2 regions of the Vagococcus jeotgali genome follow, and region 1 is predicted to be linked to the other one. Evidence: a T-box and tRNA genes for the amino acid it is inferred to sense, from the RefSeq annotation. Region 1 holds a T-box; the other holds one or more tRNA genes.
The links. A T-box is a leader RNA that pairs with one kind of tRNA and senses whether it is charged. The one in region 1 lies ahead of VSF34_RS08235 (valine--tRNA ligase), so its partner is inferred to be a tRNA-Val.
Positions count from the first base shown of each region.

Region 1 (8,144 bases):
TTACTAGGCGCTCTCTTGGTTTATAATGATCTATTAATAATAACTCCTGAGATGTATTTTTCACAAAAAAACCTCCTTCTACGCTATAAATATACGCAACAGGAAGTTTATTTATTTAAACTGATTTCACAAAATCTAACACACTAAATAAATCTGGACAAACACTAAAAGCTTTTTCTTCTACTTCAGCATCAGGAGCAATCAAATCTGGTACCATAATAACAGGCACACCAGCACAGTAGGACGCTCTAATACCATTTAGAGAATCTTCAAGCATCACTGTCTCATCTTTTTTCGTCCCTAACATCTCAACTGCTTTTTCAACAATTTCAGGATTAGGTTTAGCATGTTCTACATCATCCCCACTGACAATCCCTTTAAATAAATGAGTCATATTAGCTTTTTCTAAAAGTAAGTCAATTGCCACACGCTTATTACTAGAACAAATAACACAAGGAATATCATGGTCATTTAAATAAGTTAATAATTCCATAATACCTGGTTTCAAAGGTGCTCCTTGCTCATTAAATTCTTTCCAAATAGCCTCACGACTATCTTCGAAAAAGGCATCAATATCTTCTTGACCCACATGTTTAAAATCTTTTAAATATTTTTGATAAACGGCTGCTTCACCTAATCCGACTTCTGATAAGTAATAATCAGCATCATAACCTGTCATATTATATTTTTTTGATGTTTCAATATTTTGTCTAGAATAAACTGACTCTGTATCAAATACTAACCCATCCATATCAAAAATAACGCCACTTACTTTTTTCAAATTCTTATCCTCCTAATAATGTTTGTCTCACTTGAGAAATAAAATAAAGGGAGCCTGTCATTAAAACCAAGTCATCACCTTCAACCTCAGATAACACAGCAATAAGTGCTTGTTCCCAGTGATTATAAGATTTTATCCCTATTGCTTCGTAATCTGTTTGCTTCATTGCTTTTGGAAAATCAAATGTTATCACTTTAAGATTCACCTGTTTAACTTCTTCAAGTTTTTGCAGCATCCCTAGAACATTTTTTGTCCCTAGAGCACCAAAGATAATATGAACTCTTTTATCTTTAAATTCTGTTTTTAAATTATCTACTAATACATCAATAGCAGCTTCATTATGGGCTCCGTCAAGAACAATTAAAGGCTCATCAGATACCTTCTCCATTCGACCTGGCCAACTTGCTTTAGATAAACCTATTTGATAATCCCTATTTCTTACTGGTAAATAAAGCATTTGACTTAATAAAGTAAATACTTCAATAGCTACACTCGCATTATCTATTTGATGTTTACCTTGGAGCGGAATATGAATCTCTTTCAAACTTAACTCTTGAGATTTGTACTCAAATACTTCTCCCCAACTTATAGGAACAGAACGTTTTCGGCCTACAAAATCAACACCTAGACGTTTAATAACAGAGTGTTTCTCACTAGCTATACTAGCTATTTCAAAAAAAGCCTCATCACTGACTTTTCCAACTACAACTGGGACATGAGATTTAATGATTCCAGCTTTTTGATAAGCGATTTCTTTGATAGTATGACCTAATATATCCATGTGATCCATTCCAATTGTTGTGATGACAGAAATAAGGGGTATTATCACATTTGTTGCATCATATAGACCACCTAGACCAACCTCAACTAGTACAATATCTACTTCTTTTTGTTTAAAATATAATAGCATCATAGCCGTTAATATTTCAAATTCAACTGTATTAAATAATACCTCATCTCGATCCATCTCTTCGACAATCGGAATCACCTGTTTAGCTAAAGCAACTAAATCCTCATCTGGTATCTCTTTACCATTGATTGCAATACGCTCATTAAATGATTCAATGTAAGGTGAGGTAAAGGTTCCAACTTTTAACCCTTGCTCTTCAAGTAAGCAACGTAAAAAAGTCGTTGTCGAACCTTTTCCATTTGTTCCTGCAATATGAACCATTTTAAGTGACGTCTGGGGGTTACCAAGTCTATTTAGTAACTCTTCTACCCGAATCAACCCTGGTCTGATACCAAATTTTAATCTGTCATGTATCCAAGCCACTACGTCCTCATACTCATAAGTCAATCTGCTCACCTACTTAAATACTTTTTAATGATGCAATACGCTCTGTAACTAAGGCTTGTTTTTCCAAGTAGTCTTTTTCTTTCATTCGTTCTGCTTCGACTACTTTTTCAGGAGCACTAGAGACAAATTTTTCATTACTTAGTTTTTTCTGAACTCGCTCTACTTCTTGAGTCCATTTAGTTAATTCTTTTTCTAAACGATTAATCTCTTCTTCAATATTAATCAAATCAGCTAGTGGTAAATAAATCTCAGCTCCAGTAATTACAGCACTCATAGCTAAATCAGGCACATCAATTGTATCTGCAATCTCTAAGACTTCAGGGTTACAAAAACGCTCAATATAGTTTGTATTAGCCAGTAAAAAGTCTTTTACAGAATCTTTTGATGTTTTGATTAACAGTGTAATCTCTTTAGACATTGGGGCATTTACCTCAGCACGAGCATTACGAACTGATCTAATCAATTCTTTTAAAACTTCCATACCTTCTGCTGCCTCAATATCTGTCAGCTCTGGATTAACAGTTGGATAAGAGGCAACGACAATTGACTCACCAGAATGAGGGATTTTCTCCCAAATCTCTTCTGTAACAAATGGCATGATTGGGTGTAGTAAGCGTAAAATATTATCTAGTGTATAAACTAAGACACTTCTTGTCATTTGTTTTTGGACTTCATCGTCACTAAATAAGACGTCCTTACTCATCTCAATATACCAATCACAAAAATCATCCCAGATAAAGTTATATAAATAACGACCAGCCTCACCAAACTCAAAACGGTCAAAGAAATACGTCACACGCTCAATCGTTTCATTTAATCGTGTTAAAATCCATTTATCAGGAACTGTTTGATGTCCATCTAAGTTTACCTCGTCAATAGTCATCCCTTCGACGTTCATTAAAACAAAACGTGAAGCATTCCAAATTTTGTTAATAAAGTTCCAAGAGGCATCCATTTTTTCATAACTAAAACGCATATCTTGACCAGGTGTAGACCCGTTTGATAAGAACCAACGTAGGGCATCAGCACCGTATTGCTCAATGACATCCATTGGGTCAATTCCATTACCTAAAGATTTACTCATCTTACGTCCATCTTCAGCACGAATTAAGCCATGAATTAAGACATTATCAAAAGGTTTTTCTCCAGTAAATTCTAAACTTTGGAAAATCATACGACTTACCCAAAAGAAAATAATATCATAACCTGTGACTAAAGTATTTGTTGGGAAATAACGTTTAAAGTCTTCTGAATCAAGATCTGGCCAACCCATAGTAGAAAATGGCCATAGAGCTGAGCTGAACCATGTATCTAAGACGTCTTCATCTTGTATCCAGTTTTCAGTATCTACTGGAGACTCAGTGCCCACATACATCTCACCTGTTTCTTTATGGTACCAAGCAGGAATCTGGTGACCCCACCATAGCTGACGAGAGATAACCCAGTCGTGTACATTTTCCATCCATGTTAAGAACGTTTGATTAAAGCGTGGTGGGTAAAAATTAACAGCATTGTCAGTTTCTTGATTTTTAATTGCTGTTTCTGCTAATTTTTCCATACGAACAAACCACTGTGTTGAAAGACGTGGTTCAATAACGACACCAGTTCGTTCTGAGTGACCAACGCTATGTGTCATTTTTTCAATTGTTTTTAATAAACCTAACTCATCCATCTCTTTTACTAATTCTTTACGAGCTATAAAGCGGTCCATACCTTCATATTTACCAGCTAACTGATTCATAATGGCTTCATCAGTCATCACGTTAATACGAGGTAGGTCATGACGATTACCAACCTCAAAGTCATTAGGATCATGGGCTGGGGTAATTTTTACGACACCTGTTCCAAAATCCATCTCCACATACTCATCAGCAATAATGGGAATTTCACGATTTACAATTGGTAACATCACTGTCTTACCAATTAAATCTTGATAACGCTCATCATTAGGATGAACAGCAACTGCCGTATCTCCAAGCATCGTCTCAGGACGAGTCGTTGCAATTTCTAAATTACCACTACCATCAGCTAATGGATAGTACATATGATAAAAAGCACCTTCAACATCTTTATGAATCACTTCAATATCAGACAAAGCTGTTTTTGCTTGAGGATCCCAATTAATAATATATTCTCCGCGGTAAATTAAATCTTTTTCATATAGACCTACAAAGACTTTTTTAACAGCCTCTGACAGGCCATCATCTAGTGTGAAACGTTCACGAGAATAATCAAGTGATAACCCTAATTTTCCCCACTGCTCACGAATATGTCCTGCATACTCTTCTTTCCACTCTTTTGTTGTGTCGATAAATTTCTCACGGCCTAAGTCATATCTACTAATACCTTCTCCGCGTAATTTTTCCTCAACTTTAGCTTGAGTTGCAATACCGGCATGATCCATACCAGGAAGCCATAGCGTATCATAGCCTTGCATTCTTTTTTGACGAATAATCATGTCCTGTAAGGTTGTATCCCAAGCATGACCTAAATGTAGTTTTCCTGTCACGTTTGGTGGTGGGATAACAACTGAATATGGTTCAGCCTCTAAATTACCACTTGGTTTAAACAAGTCTCGTTCTAACCACTTGTCGTATCTACCTTGCTCTACTTCTTTTGAATCAAATTTTGGTGCTAAATTATTGCTTGTTTCACTCATTACTTTGCCTTCCCTTCCTAACTAAAAAAATAAAAAAAAACGCCCTAAAGTATGTCTACTTTAGGACGATATAATCGTGGTACCACCTATATTCATAGGTAAAAAAACCTATCTCAATTGTGAGATAACGGTCACAAATCCGTCACTGCTCCAAAGCAACCTTCATACTCTTCAAAGGAAAATGTTTCAGCCTAGCATTTTCTCTCTGAGTCTTTTCCAAGTATTACTCCTCTTTTTCCTAGCAGTTGATGTATGACTATATTCTACAATGCTTTTGTTATCGCGTCAAACCTAGATTAATTCTTTTGCAGCTTTAAGTGCTACTCCGTAATTTGGCTCACTTGATACTTCTGGAACAATTTCCATATAGTTAATCACACCATCTTGATCAACGACAATAATCGTTCTAGCTAAACGATTAATTTCCGGAATAAGTAAACCATAAGCCTCACCAAATTTACCATCTTCATCACGTAACATTGTCATGTCGACACCTTTAGCTGAACACCAATTAGCTAGCTCTTCTTTTGTGTTATTTGAAACTGTTACAAAATTAATATCTGTAACATCTGCTGCTTCGTGATTAAAACGTGTTGTTTGTAGGGCACAAATACCTGTATCAATATCTGGAACAACACTAATAATAACTGGTTTCCCTTTTAAACCACTAAGTGTTACAACCTCATCAGATAAATCTAACATATTAAAATCCGGTGCTTTTTCGCCAATTTTTGGTTGTGTTCCTTTTAACTCAACTTCTTGACCTTTTAATGTAACGTTCATACTGACACTTCCTTCTTTATAAGTTACTTACTAGTATAAAGAATATATCTGAAATACACAAAAGAGATGCCTATCTATTACAGTGATTCTAAATCAGCATGATTATAATTTTCATCATAATAAATAAGTGTTAATAACTCTGTCGTTAGATCAATGTATTGGACTTGAACATTATTAGGAACTTTGACACGTTTTGGGGCAAAATTTAAAACTGCCGTTACACCAGAAGACACTAATTCATCAATAACTTTTTGAGCCTTACTACTAGGTACTGTCATAATGGCTGTTGTGATGGCCTCTTTTTCTATCACAACCTTCATATCTTCCATTTGTTGAATAACAATACCATTAACTTTTTCTCCAATTAATTCTGGATCAGTATCAAAAGCTGCTACAATATTTAAATTATTATTTCGTCTAAAATTATTTGTGACAAGTGCCTTACCCAAATTACCTACACCAACTAAAGCAATTCTTTTTTCAATATCAGTGCTTAAAATCTCACTAAAAACTTCGATTAAATAAGGCACATCATAACCATATCCACTACGCCCAAGTTCGCCAAAATGGGAAAAATCTCGCCTAATTGTTGCTGATGGGATTTGAATCATTTTACTAAATTCACTTGATTTTATTCTTGTTACACCTGCATCTTCTAAAGTTTTCAAATATCTAAAGTACAATGGAATACGCTTGGCTGTTGCTTTTGGAATCATTTTAGTCTTCTCTACCATACCACAAGACGCCCCCTAAAAATTGTGATTTCATTCACATTTAGTTTAGCATTTATTCAATTCTATTTCAATTGCTGTGTGAAAAAACACCCCTTAAATAATAAGCATCATTCGCACTTTTATTTAAGGGGTGTTTTATTAGTTAAAATAACTCTGCCATGTCTGTGGTTTCTTGATTTAAGAATTTATCACCAGATTTAACTTCTTCTATAACAAACCCAGCTAAAGATCGTTGAATCAATCCTTCAACATCTAAACGTGCTTCAAATTCTTCAACTTTATCTAATTTGGGTTTTGTTTTTGGCTCAGGTGGAGCAAAAATTGTACAGCAATCTTCAAAAGGTTGAACTGCTAATTCAAAAGTATCAATTTTTTCAGCTAATTCAATAATTTCTGATTTATCCATAGTAATCACAGGCCTAATGACAGGTGTTGTCGTCACAGCATTGATTGCTAACATACTATGCATTGTTTGTGATGCTACTTGACCAAGAGATTCACCGTTAACAATAGCTAAACCTTCACGTTGTTCTCTAATAGCATCTGTCAAACGCATCATAAACCTTCTTGTCACCGTCATCCAGTAACCTTGTGGAATGGATTGTTTAATCTCTTCTTGAATTTCAGTGAAAGGTACGGTGATAAATTTGATACCACCAACATAAGGAGTTAACCTGACAGCTAAATCTTTAGCCTTGTTTAGTGATTGTTCACTTGTGTATGGCGGGCTATAAAAATGTACTGCTTCAATTTCCATACCACGCTTCATTGCTAAATACCCTGCAACAGGTGAATCAATCCCACCTGACAACATAAGCATACCCTTACCACTTGATCCAACAGGCAAACCTCCAGCACCTAAAACTGTTTCACAAGATAAGTATGCTGCTTCATTACGAACCTCTACATCAACTCTAATATCAGGTTGAACCATTTTAATTTCAATACCTTCAACTCCCTTATAAATAGCAGAGCCTACTTCACGGTTTAACTCATTACTATCCCAAACAAATTGTTTGTCAGACCGTCTACTTTGAACTTTAAATGATTGACCTGGAGTAAACATATCTTTTACCATTTCAGTAGCTGTTTGACAAATAATCTCTGGATCCTTCTCAACTTTTACAACAGGAGAAAAACTTTGGATACCAAAAATTGGTATCAGTCTTTCCATCACTGCTTGATCATCTGTACCATTTAAAGTTAAATGCATACGATCACGGTCACTATTAATTTTGACATCTGGAAAAGAGTACAAACTTTTCTTTATGTTATGAGCTAGCTGACTAATAAATAACTTTCTATTACGCCCTTTTGTTGACAATTCACCGTAGCGAATCATGATTTCTGTCGCTTTCATTGCTTACTCCTTTTTATGAATGTATTTTTGAAAATTTTTGATATAGCTGATTGAAAATAATTAAGAACTGCTCAACTTCTGCCATAGTGTTCTTATCACTTAGACTCACTCTAACGGCAGTTTCAGCTAGTTTGGGAGCAACTCCCATTGCTTTTAGTGTACTATGTGAACTCTTTTGTTTACTTGAACAAGCACTTGTTGTTGAGAGGTAAATGTCTTTTTCCTCAAAAGCATGAACAAGTACTTCACCACGTAAATTTTTGATTCCAAATGTCAAAATATGAGGGGCAGATATATTTTTATTTAAAGAAGAAAAAATAGTCACATTTTCAAATTGAGATAAACCCTCTGCTAAGGCCTCTCTTAATTTTTGAATTTTATTATTTTTAAAATCAGCATCCTCATTAGCCAGACGAAGAGCTTTAGCACTAGCTACAATTCCTGGTAAGTTTTCTGTCCCGCTACGTTTGTTTTTTTCTTGCCCACCGCCATTTAATAAGGCCGCCAGCTTATTTCCTTTTTTCCAATAA
Region 1 is NZ_CP142146.1:1,656,669-1,664,812, forward strand. Features, by position in the region: gene radC (RadC family protein) at 1-64, opposite strand, end outside; gene VSF34_RS08225 (HAD family hydrolase) at 116-781, opposite strand; gene VSF34_RS08230 (bifunctional folylpolyglutamate synthase/dihydrofolate synthase) at 786-2,078, opposite strand; gene VSF34_RS08235 (valine--tRNA ligase) at 2,092-4,737, opposite strand; T-box leader at 4,796-4,986, opposite strand; gene tpx (thiol peroxidase) at 5,029-5,520, opposite strand; gene VSF34_RS08245 (redox-sensing transcriptional repressor Rex) at 5,598-6,254, opposite strand; gene thiI (tRNA uracil 4-sulfurtransferase ThiI) at 6,397-7,614, opposite strand; gene VSF34_RS08255 (cysteine desulfurase family protein) at 7,628-8,144, opposite strand, start outside.

Region 2 (8,144 bases), 380 kb from region 1:
GATGCCTTGGCACTAGAAGCCGATGAAGGACGGGACTAACGCCGATACGCTTCGGGGAGCTGTAAGTAAGCTATGATCCGGAGATTTCCGAATGGGGGAACCCAGCATCTTTTGTAGGATGTTATCCAGTGGTGAATACATAGCCGCTGGAAGGTAGACGCAGAGAACTGAAACATCTAAGTACCTGCAGGAAGAGAAAGAAAAATCGATTTCCTTAGTAGCGGCGAGCGAAACGGAAGAAGCCCAAACCAACAAGCTTGCTTGTTGGGGTTGTAGGACTCAAACATGGTAGTTGTTGAAAGTAGTCGAAGTGACCTGGAAAGGTCAGCCGAAGAGGGTAAAAGCCCCGTAGGCGAAACTTTCAATGCACCTATGAGTATCCTGAGTACGGCGGAACACGAGAAATTCCGTCGGAATCCGGGAGGACCATCTCCCAAGGCTAAATACTCTCTAGTGACCGATAGTGAACCAGTACCGTGAGGGAAAGGTGAAAAGCACCCCGGAAGGGGAGTGAAATAGAACCTGAAACCGTGTGCCTACAAGAAGTCAAAGCCCGTTAATGGGTGATGGCGTGCCTTTTGCAGAATGAACCGGCGAGTTACGATAGCATGCGAGGTTAAACTGAAGAAGTGGAGCCGTAGCGAAAGCGAGTCTGAATAGGGCGAATGAGTATGTTGTCGTAGACCCGAAACCATGTGACCTACCCATGTCCAGGTTGAAGGTGTGGTAAAACGCACTGGAGGACCGAACCCACGTACGTTGAAAAGTGCGGGGATGAGGTGTGGGTAGCGGAGAAATTCCAATCGAACTTGGAGATAGCTGGTTCTCTCCGAAATAGCTTTAGGGCTAGCCTCGGAATTAAGAATGATGGAGGTAGAGCACTGTTTGGACTAGGGGCCCGTCTTGGGTTACCGAATTCAGATAAACTCCGAATGCCATTCATTTATGTCCGGGAGTCAGACAGTGAGTGATAAGATCCATTGTCGAAAGGGAAACAGCCCAGACCACCAGCTAAGGTCCCCAAATATATGTTAAGTGGAAAAGGATGTGAGGGTGCACAAACAACTAGGATGTTGGCTTAGAAGCAGCCACCATTTAAAGAGTGCGTAATAGCTCACTAGTCGAGTGCCCTTGCGCCGAAAATGTACCGGGGCTAAACATATTACCGAAGCTGTGGATAGAACCTTTTGGTTCTATGGTAGGAGAGCGTTCTAAGTGCGCAGAAGTCAGATCGTGAGGACTGGTGGAGCGCTTAGAAGTGAGAATGCCGGTATGAGTAGCGAAAGACAGGTGAGAATCCTGTCCACCGAATGACTAAGGTTTCCTGGGGAAGGCTCGTCCTCCCAGGGTTAGTCGGGACCTAAGCCGAGGCCGAAAGGCGTAGGCGATGGACAACAGGTTGAGATTCCTGTACTCGTTTGTTTTGTTTGAACAATGGAGGGACGCAGGAGGTTACAGAAGCGCACTGTTGGATATGTGCGTACAAGTAACAAGTCTTGGAGTGAGTCAAATGCTTACTCCTTTAAGGATGAGTTGTGATGTGTAGGGAAATAAAGTACCGAAGTTCTAATATCACACTGCCAAGAAAATCTTCTAGTTAGAAGCAAACGACCCGTACCGCAAACCGACACAGGTAGTCGAGGAGAGAATCCTAAGGTGAGCGAGAGAACTCTCGTTAAGGAACTCGGCAAAATGACCCCGTAACTTCGGGAGAAGGGGTGCTGAACGCAAGTTCAGCCGCAGTGAATAGGCCCAAGCGACTGTTTATCAAAAACACAGGTCTCTGCAAAATCGAAAGATGACGTATAGGGGCTGACGCCTGCCCGGTGCTGGAAGGTTAAGAGGATTGGTTAGCATTTATTTGCGAAGCTAAGAATTGAAGCCCCAGTAAACGGCGGCCGTAACTATAACGGTCCTAAGGTAGCGAAATTCCTTGTCGGGTAAGTTCCGACCCGCACGAAAGGCGTAACGATTTGGGCACTGTCTCAACGAGAGACTCGGTGAAATTTTAGTACCTGTGAAGATGCAGGTTACCCGCGACAGGACGGAAAGACCCCATGGAGCTTTACTGTAGTTTGATATTGAATGTTTGTGACACATGTACAGGATAGGTAGGAGCCGTAGAACTCGGGACGCTAGTTTCGAGAGAGGCGCTGGTGGGATACTACCCTTGTGTTATGACCATTCTAACCCGCATCACTAATCGTGATGGGAGACAGTGTCAGATGGACAGTTTGACTGGGGCGGTCGCCTCCTAAAAAGTAACGGAGGCGCCCAAAGGTTCCCTCAGAATGGTTGGAAATCATTCGTAGAGTGTAAAGGCAAAAGGGAGCTTGACTGCGAGAGTTACAACTCGAGCAGGGACGAAAGTCGGGCTTAGTGATCCGGTGGTTCCGCATGGAAGGGCCATCGCTCAACGGATAAAAGCTACCCTGGGGATAACAGGCTTATCTCCCCCAAGAGTTCACATCGACGGGGAGGTTTGGCACCTCGATGTCGGCTCGTCGCATCCTGGGGCTGTAGTCGGTCCCAAGGGTTGGGCTGTTCGCCCATTAAAGCGGCACGCGAGCTGGGTTCAGAACGTCGTGAGACAGTTCGGTCCCTATCCGTCGCGGGCGTTGGAAATTTGAGAGGAGCTGTCCTTAGTACGAGAGGACCGGGATGGACATACCTCTGGTGTACCAGTTGTTCTGCCAAGGGCATTGCTGGGTAGCTATGTATGGACGGGATAAACGCTGAAAGCATCTAAGCGTGAAGCCCCCCTCAAGATTAGATTTCCCATTTCTTTAAGAAAGTAAGACCCCTGAAAGATTATCAGGTAGATAGGCTAGAAGTGGAAGTGCAGTGATGCATGGAGCGGACTAGTACTAATCGGTCGAGGACTTAACCACATAAGCGGTGGACGATTATATGTTGTCTAATTTCAAATCCAGTTTTGAGTGAATAATCACTCATATAGATACAAAAGTGTAGTGGTGATGGCAAAAAGGATACACCTGTAACCATGCCGAACACAGAAGTTAAGCTTTTTAGCGCCGAGAGTAGTGAGGGGTTTCCCCTTGTGAGGGTAGGACGCTGCTACGCTTTGTATCACACGGAGGTTTAGCTCAGCTGGGAGAGCACCTGCCTTACAAGCAGGGGGTCAGCGGTTCGATCCCGTTAACCTCCATTTTTTTATGACTCGTTAGCTCAGTTGGTAGAGCATCTGACTTTTAATCAGAGGGTCACTGGTTCGAGCCCAGTACGGGTCATTTTAATAAACATGCGGGCGTGGCGGAATTGGCAGACGCACTAGATTTAGGATCTAGCGCCTAACGGCGTGGGGGTTCAAGTCCCTTCGCCCGCATATTTAAGCCGGCTTAGCTCAGTTGGTAGAGCATCTGATTTGTAATCAGAGGGTCGAGGGTTCAAGTCCTTTAGCCGGCATCACGAATGCGAAAGTAGTTCAGTGGTAGAACACCACCTTGCCAAGGTGGGGGTCGCGGGTTCGAACCCCGTCTTTCGCTTTGAAGTTCTAGCCGGGGTGGCGGAACTGGCAGACGCACAGGACTTAAAATCCTGCGGAGAGTGATCTCCGTACCGGTTCGATTCCGGTCCTCGGCATTATTTTAGCGCCCATAGCTCAATTGGATAGAGTGTCTGACTACGGATCAGAAGGTTAGGGGTTCGACTCCTCTTGGGCGCGTTAGAAACATACGGGAAGTAGCTCAGCTTGGTAGAGCACTTGGTTTGGGACCAAGGGGTCGCAGGTTCGAATCCTGTCTTCCCGATGTAGAATTGTTAAACACGCGGTGTAGCTCAGCTGGCTAGAGCGTCCGGTTCATACCCGGGAGGTCGGGGGTTCGATCCCCTCCGCCGCGATTAAATTTATTGGAACTTGGACCTTTAGCTCAGTTGGTTAGAGCTCCCGGCTCATAACCGGGCGGTCGTAGGTTCGAGTCCTACAAGGTCCATTGGCCCTTTATACATACGGAGGATTACCCAAGTCCGGCTGAAGGGAACGGTCTTGAAAACCGTCAGGTGTGTAAAAGCACGCAAGGGTTCGAATCCCTTATCCTCCTTTATTTTAATATCGCGGAGTGGAGCAGCTAGGTAGCTCGTCGGGCTCATAACCCGAAGGTCACAGGTTCAAATCCTGTCTCCGCAATAAGGTTCCGTGGTGTAGGGGTTAACATGCCTGCCTGTCACGCAGGAGATCGCGGGTTCGATTCCCGTCGGGACCGTTGTAGTAATTATTAAGCGGGTGTAGTTTAGTGGTAAAACTACAGCCTTCCAAGCTGTTGTCGCGAGTTCGATTCTCGTCACCCGCTTTAGTTTTAAAATGGGCCTATAGCTCAGCTGGTTAGAGCGCACGCCTGATAAGCGTGAGGTCGATGGTTCGAGTCCATTTAGGCCCATAGATTTTTAAGTACGGAGAAGTACTCAAGTGGCTGAAGAGGTGCCCCTGCTAAGGGTATAGGTCGGGAAACTGGCGCGAGGGTTCAAATCCCTCCTTCTCCATAAAGTATTTTACTTTAAAAATCATTTTATATTAAGGCCCGTTGGTCAAGTGGTTAAGACACCGCCCTTTCACGGCGGTATCACGGGTTCGAATCCCGTACGGGTCATGATCAGCAGATACGGAGGATTACCCAAGTCCGGCTGAAGGGAACGGTCTTGAAAACCGTCAGGTGTGTAAAAGCACGCAAGGGTTCGAATCCCTTATCCTCCTTTATTTTAATATCGCGGAGTGGAGCAGCTAGGTAGCTCGTCGGGCTCATAACCCGAAGGTCACAGGTTCAAATCCTGTCTCCGCAATAAGGTTCCGTGGTGTAGGGGTTAACATGCCTGCCTGTCACGCAGGAGATCGCGGGTTCGATTCCCGTCGGGACCGTTACATTTATTTTCAATGGCGCAGTAGCTCAGTTGGTAGAGCAACGGATTGAAGCTCCGTGTGTCGGCAGTTCGATTCTGTCTTGCGCCATTATAAGCGGGTGTAGTTTAGTGGTAAAACTACAGCCTTCCAAGCTGTTGTCGCGAGTTCGATTCTCGTCACCCGCTTTAGTTTTAAAATGGGCCTATAGCTCAGCTGGTTAGAGCGCACGCCTGATAAGCGTGAGGTCGATGGTTCGAGTCCATTTAGGCCCATAGATTTTTAAGTACGGAGAAGTACTCAAGTGGCTGAAGAGGTGCCCCTGCTAAGGGTATAGGTCGGGAAACTGGCGCGAGGGTTCAAATCCCTCCTTCTCCATAAAGTATTTTACTTTAAAAATCATTTTATATTAAGGCCCGTTGGTCAAGTGGTTAAGACACCGCCCTTTCACGGCGGTATCACGGGTTCGAATCCCGTACGGGTCATAGTAAAAGGGCTCTTTGTCAAATCGGACTGATGAGACAAATATTGAAGATGATGAATTTGAGAATTTTCTCAAATTCATCACCTTTTTTAGTTATTCAATTGTGACAAGGCCATTTATCATAAAAATTCTTATCCTCATATTACTAAAAGATTTGAAGCCATAAGATACTCTTTTTAATGTCTTAATATGAGTATTTTTAGCTTCTATTTTTCCGTTAGAATACTTATACGTTAAAGCATTACGAATCCCTTCTTCATAATTAATTAGATTTTCAATTTTCTGTTTAAATAGTGGATTTAAGGTAGTCGGTAAGTTCTTTAATAAATCAAAAAATGAGTCTGGATCTTTATTTCTAAAGTGATAGGTTAATAATTGAAACACGCCATAGGCTTCTTTTAAGTCTGTAGAAAATGATAAAAGACGATCAATCATCATTGATTCTGTTAGAGGGGGAAACTTAGGTGAAGGAAAGCTTCTCCAATTTTTATATTCTGAACTAGAAACAGTCATTTGATTCTTTAATAGGTATTTCCAATTTACTTTTAGCTTATTGGCTTCAGAACGCTGGTGATTCTTTATTAATTCTTTCATTTCCCTGACTCTAAAGTCATTAAAAGCTTGATTTAAGTGTTTAACGATATGAAACCTATCAATGACTAAAGCTGCACAAGGAAAGATTTTTTTAGTTAACTGAAAATAAGCCGCATTCATATCTGTCACTAGAAATTTTACCTGTTCTCGTTTCTCCTTGGGAGAACGATTGAAGTAATTCATTAGTTTATCAAGTCTACGACTAGGAAGAACATCAACCAGTTCACCGGTTTCACCATTGGCACAAATAAAACTCATTTTATCTTCATAGGTGGCATGAGATCTGAATTCATCAACCATTAGAACTTTTGGAAAAGAGCGTGGTTTAAGCGTTTCAGGTAAATGTTTTTCAACAGATTTAAGGACCCTTATAACGGTTGTGAGCGATACATGACATATCTTAGCGATAACGGTCATTGATATTTTCTGAGTTAATAATTCTAGTATTCTAAATGTTATGAATCGACTAATAAAACAATTTTCTTCAACGATAGAACATTGAGTTGTCCAATGTTGGTGGCAGTTTTTACAAAAATATCGTTGTTTTTTTAGCTTTAAAATAGTTGGAATGTTTTGATATGATTCCAAACGAATTGTCACTTCTTTTTTCCCATTTTTTACAATGGTTTTCTTTTCATCTGCATCGTTCGCATGAGACTGACAATACTTACAGGCCGTAAGCTTAGGTGAGTAGGTACCAGTGATAATTAATGTGTTCACACCTTTGTATTTTCCTTCTTCAACACAAGTTAAATTTAAATCTTCATCTTTAATTCGCAACATTTTTTTGATATGATTAGTCATGACATGTCGTCCTTTCTATTTAAGATTTTGGTTGGTACTTTAATTTTACTAGATAGACGACATGTTTTTCTACTTAAATAAACTAAAATAGGGCTGATGAATCAAAAAATGATGGCTCTTTGTCAAATGATGTGGATGAGTAAAATTAAGTGAATTTAGGCAGCAGAAACCGAATGGTTTTTGCTGCTTTTTTGTTTGTGTCAATCGAACATAAAAATGTCCCAAAATGAGGGCTCACATTAGCGCAATCTTTACTGCGTAAAACTTGCACTAATGTGACCATTATTGGTAAAATAAGGTACTTTTTGTTTCAGGCTGTTTTTTCAGCCTCATATTCTTCGATAGTACGGTCAATACTTTGAAGATACCTTTTGAAAGACTCAAGTTTCCACGGATGTGACTGTGGTGGAATGTACTTGCGTCTTTCTTTTTTTATATCTGAAGAAACCCCATCAAACTCTTTTGAATAGGTCTCGTGGGTTTTTAATCGTCTAGTAGGATAAATTTTTTCTGCTATATTAACATAAATCTCCCCGTTAAAAGCTTTTATAATTAATGCTTTTGTTTTTCTTGTAAAATATTTGTCGCTACTACCTTCCATTGGAAGATAAAATTTATTTTGATACTTAATATGATGGCCATTATCGACTATACGATGAGAGACAGTAGCTAGTAATAAATTAATTTCAGCTGTTGTAGGAGAAGTTTCATAAACACTTTCTGCAGTTTTGTGACCAAATTGTCGATTAAACTTTCGAATCCATACAGATAGAAATTGATTAGCCTCCTCTATAGAATGTATATTTGCTATCTCAAGATCAACAGGCAATCTTGATTGCACTGTCCCATTTAAACGTTCTACACGACCTTTCGCTTGAGGAATAGAGGATGTTTTTATGTCAATACCTAATTGATGACAAGCAAACCCAAACTGCGTGAACGTATCTTCTTCTACAGCTTTTGTTGATTTTCTGTTGTACTCAAAGACGGTTCGTTTATCTGTTAGAAAAGTGGCAGGAATCCCTTGTTTTGTCAGAATTTGATGAAGAACATGGTAATAACCATTGAGCGTTTCCTGTTGGTCAAAATAAGCGCCAGCAATATTACCTGATGCGTCGTCAATAGCTAAATGAAGATGAGTTATTTGATTTCCAAACCAATTATATGAACTAGCATCTAATTGAATTAATTCTCCTTTGTATTTTTTTCTAGGTCGACTAGGATGGGTCTTTTCAGGGAGTTCTAGGTAGTCTTCAGCTCTTGGAACCAATAGGTTCTCTGATTGTTTGGTTTGTTGACCTTCTTGCTTTATTAATTGTTTGAGTCTTCTTTTTGTCTTTTTTTGAGCCTTTGGTGAAAGTATTTTTGCTTTGTACAGGATGCTTCTAATTGTAGTATCTGTATAACAGA
Region 2 is NZ_CP142146.1:25,085-33,228, forward strand. Features, by position in the region: rRNA gene VSF34_RS00120 (23S ribosomal RNA) at 1-2,891, shown strand, start outside; rRNA gene rrf (5S ribosomal RNA) at 2,969-3,084, shown strand; tRNA gene VSF34_RS00130 (tRNA-Val) at 3,097-3,169, shown strand; tRNA gene VSF34_RS00135 (tRNA-Lys) at 3,179-3,251, shown strand; tRNA gene VSF34_RS00140 (tRNA-Leu) at 3,265-3,346, shown strand; tRNA gene VSF34_RS00145 (tRNA-Thr) at 3,354-3,426, shown strand; tRNA gene VSF34_RS00150 (tRNA-Gly) at 3,435-3,506, shown strand; tRNA gene VSF34_RS00155 (tRNA-Leu) at 3,518-3,603, shown strand; tRNA gene VSF34_RS00160 (tRNA-Arg) at 3,612-3,685, shown strand; tRNA gene VSF34_RS00165 (tRNA-Pro) at 3,697-3,770, shown strand; tRNA gene VSF34_RS00170 (tRNA-Met) at 3,788-3,861, shown strand; tRNA gene VSF34_RS00175 (tRNA-Ile) at 3,880-3,953, shown strand; tRNA gene VSF34_RS00180 (tRNA-Ser) at 3,972-4,061, shown strand; tRNA gene VSF34_RS00185 (tRNA-Met) at 4,074-4,147, shown strand; tRNA gene VSF34_RS00190 (tRNA-Asp) at 4,151-4,223, shown strand; tRNA gene VSF34_RS00195 (tRNA-Gly) at 4,240-4,310, shown strand; tRNA gene VSF34_RS00200 (tRNA-Ile) at 4,324-4,397, shown strand; tRNA gene VSF34_RS00205 (tRNA-Ser) at 4,413-4,500, shown strand; tRNA gene VSF34_RS00210 (tRNA-Glu) at 4,536-4,607, shown strand; tRNA gene VSF34_RS00215 (tRNA-Ser) at 4,622-4,711, shown strand; tRNA gene VSF34_RS00220 (tRNA-Met) at 4,724-4,797, shown strand; tRNA gene VSF34_RS00225 (tRNA-Asp) at 4,801-4,873, shown strand; tRNA gene VSF34_RS00230 (tRNA-Phe) at 4,891-4,963, shown strand; tRNA gene VSF34_RS00235 (tRNA-Gly) at 4,970-5,040, shown strand; tRNA gene VSF34_RS00240 (tRNA-Ile) at 5,054-5,127, shown strand; tRNA gene VSF34_RS00245 (tRNA-Ser) at 5,143-5,230, shown strand; tRNA gene VSF34_RS00250 (tRNA-Glu) at 5,266-5,337, shown strand; gene VSF34_RS00255 (ISL3 family transposase) at 5,430-6,734, opposite strand; gene VSF34_RS00260 (ISNCY family transposase) at 7,045-8,144, opposite strand, start outside.
Region 2: it encodes a tRNA-Val, which carries the amino acid that the T-box ahead of VSF34_RS08235 (valine--tRNA ligase) is inferred to sense. The anticodon was not compared.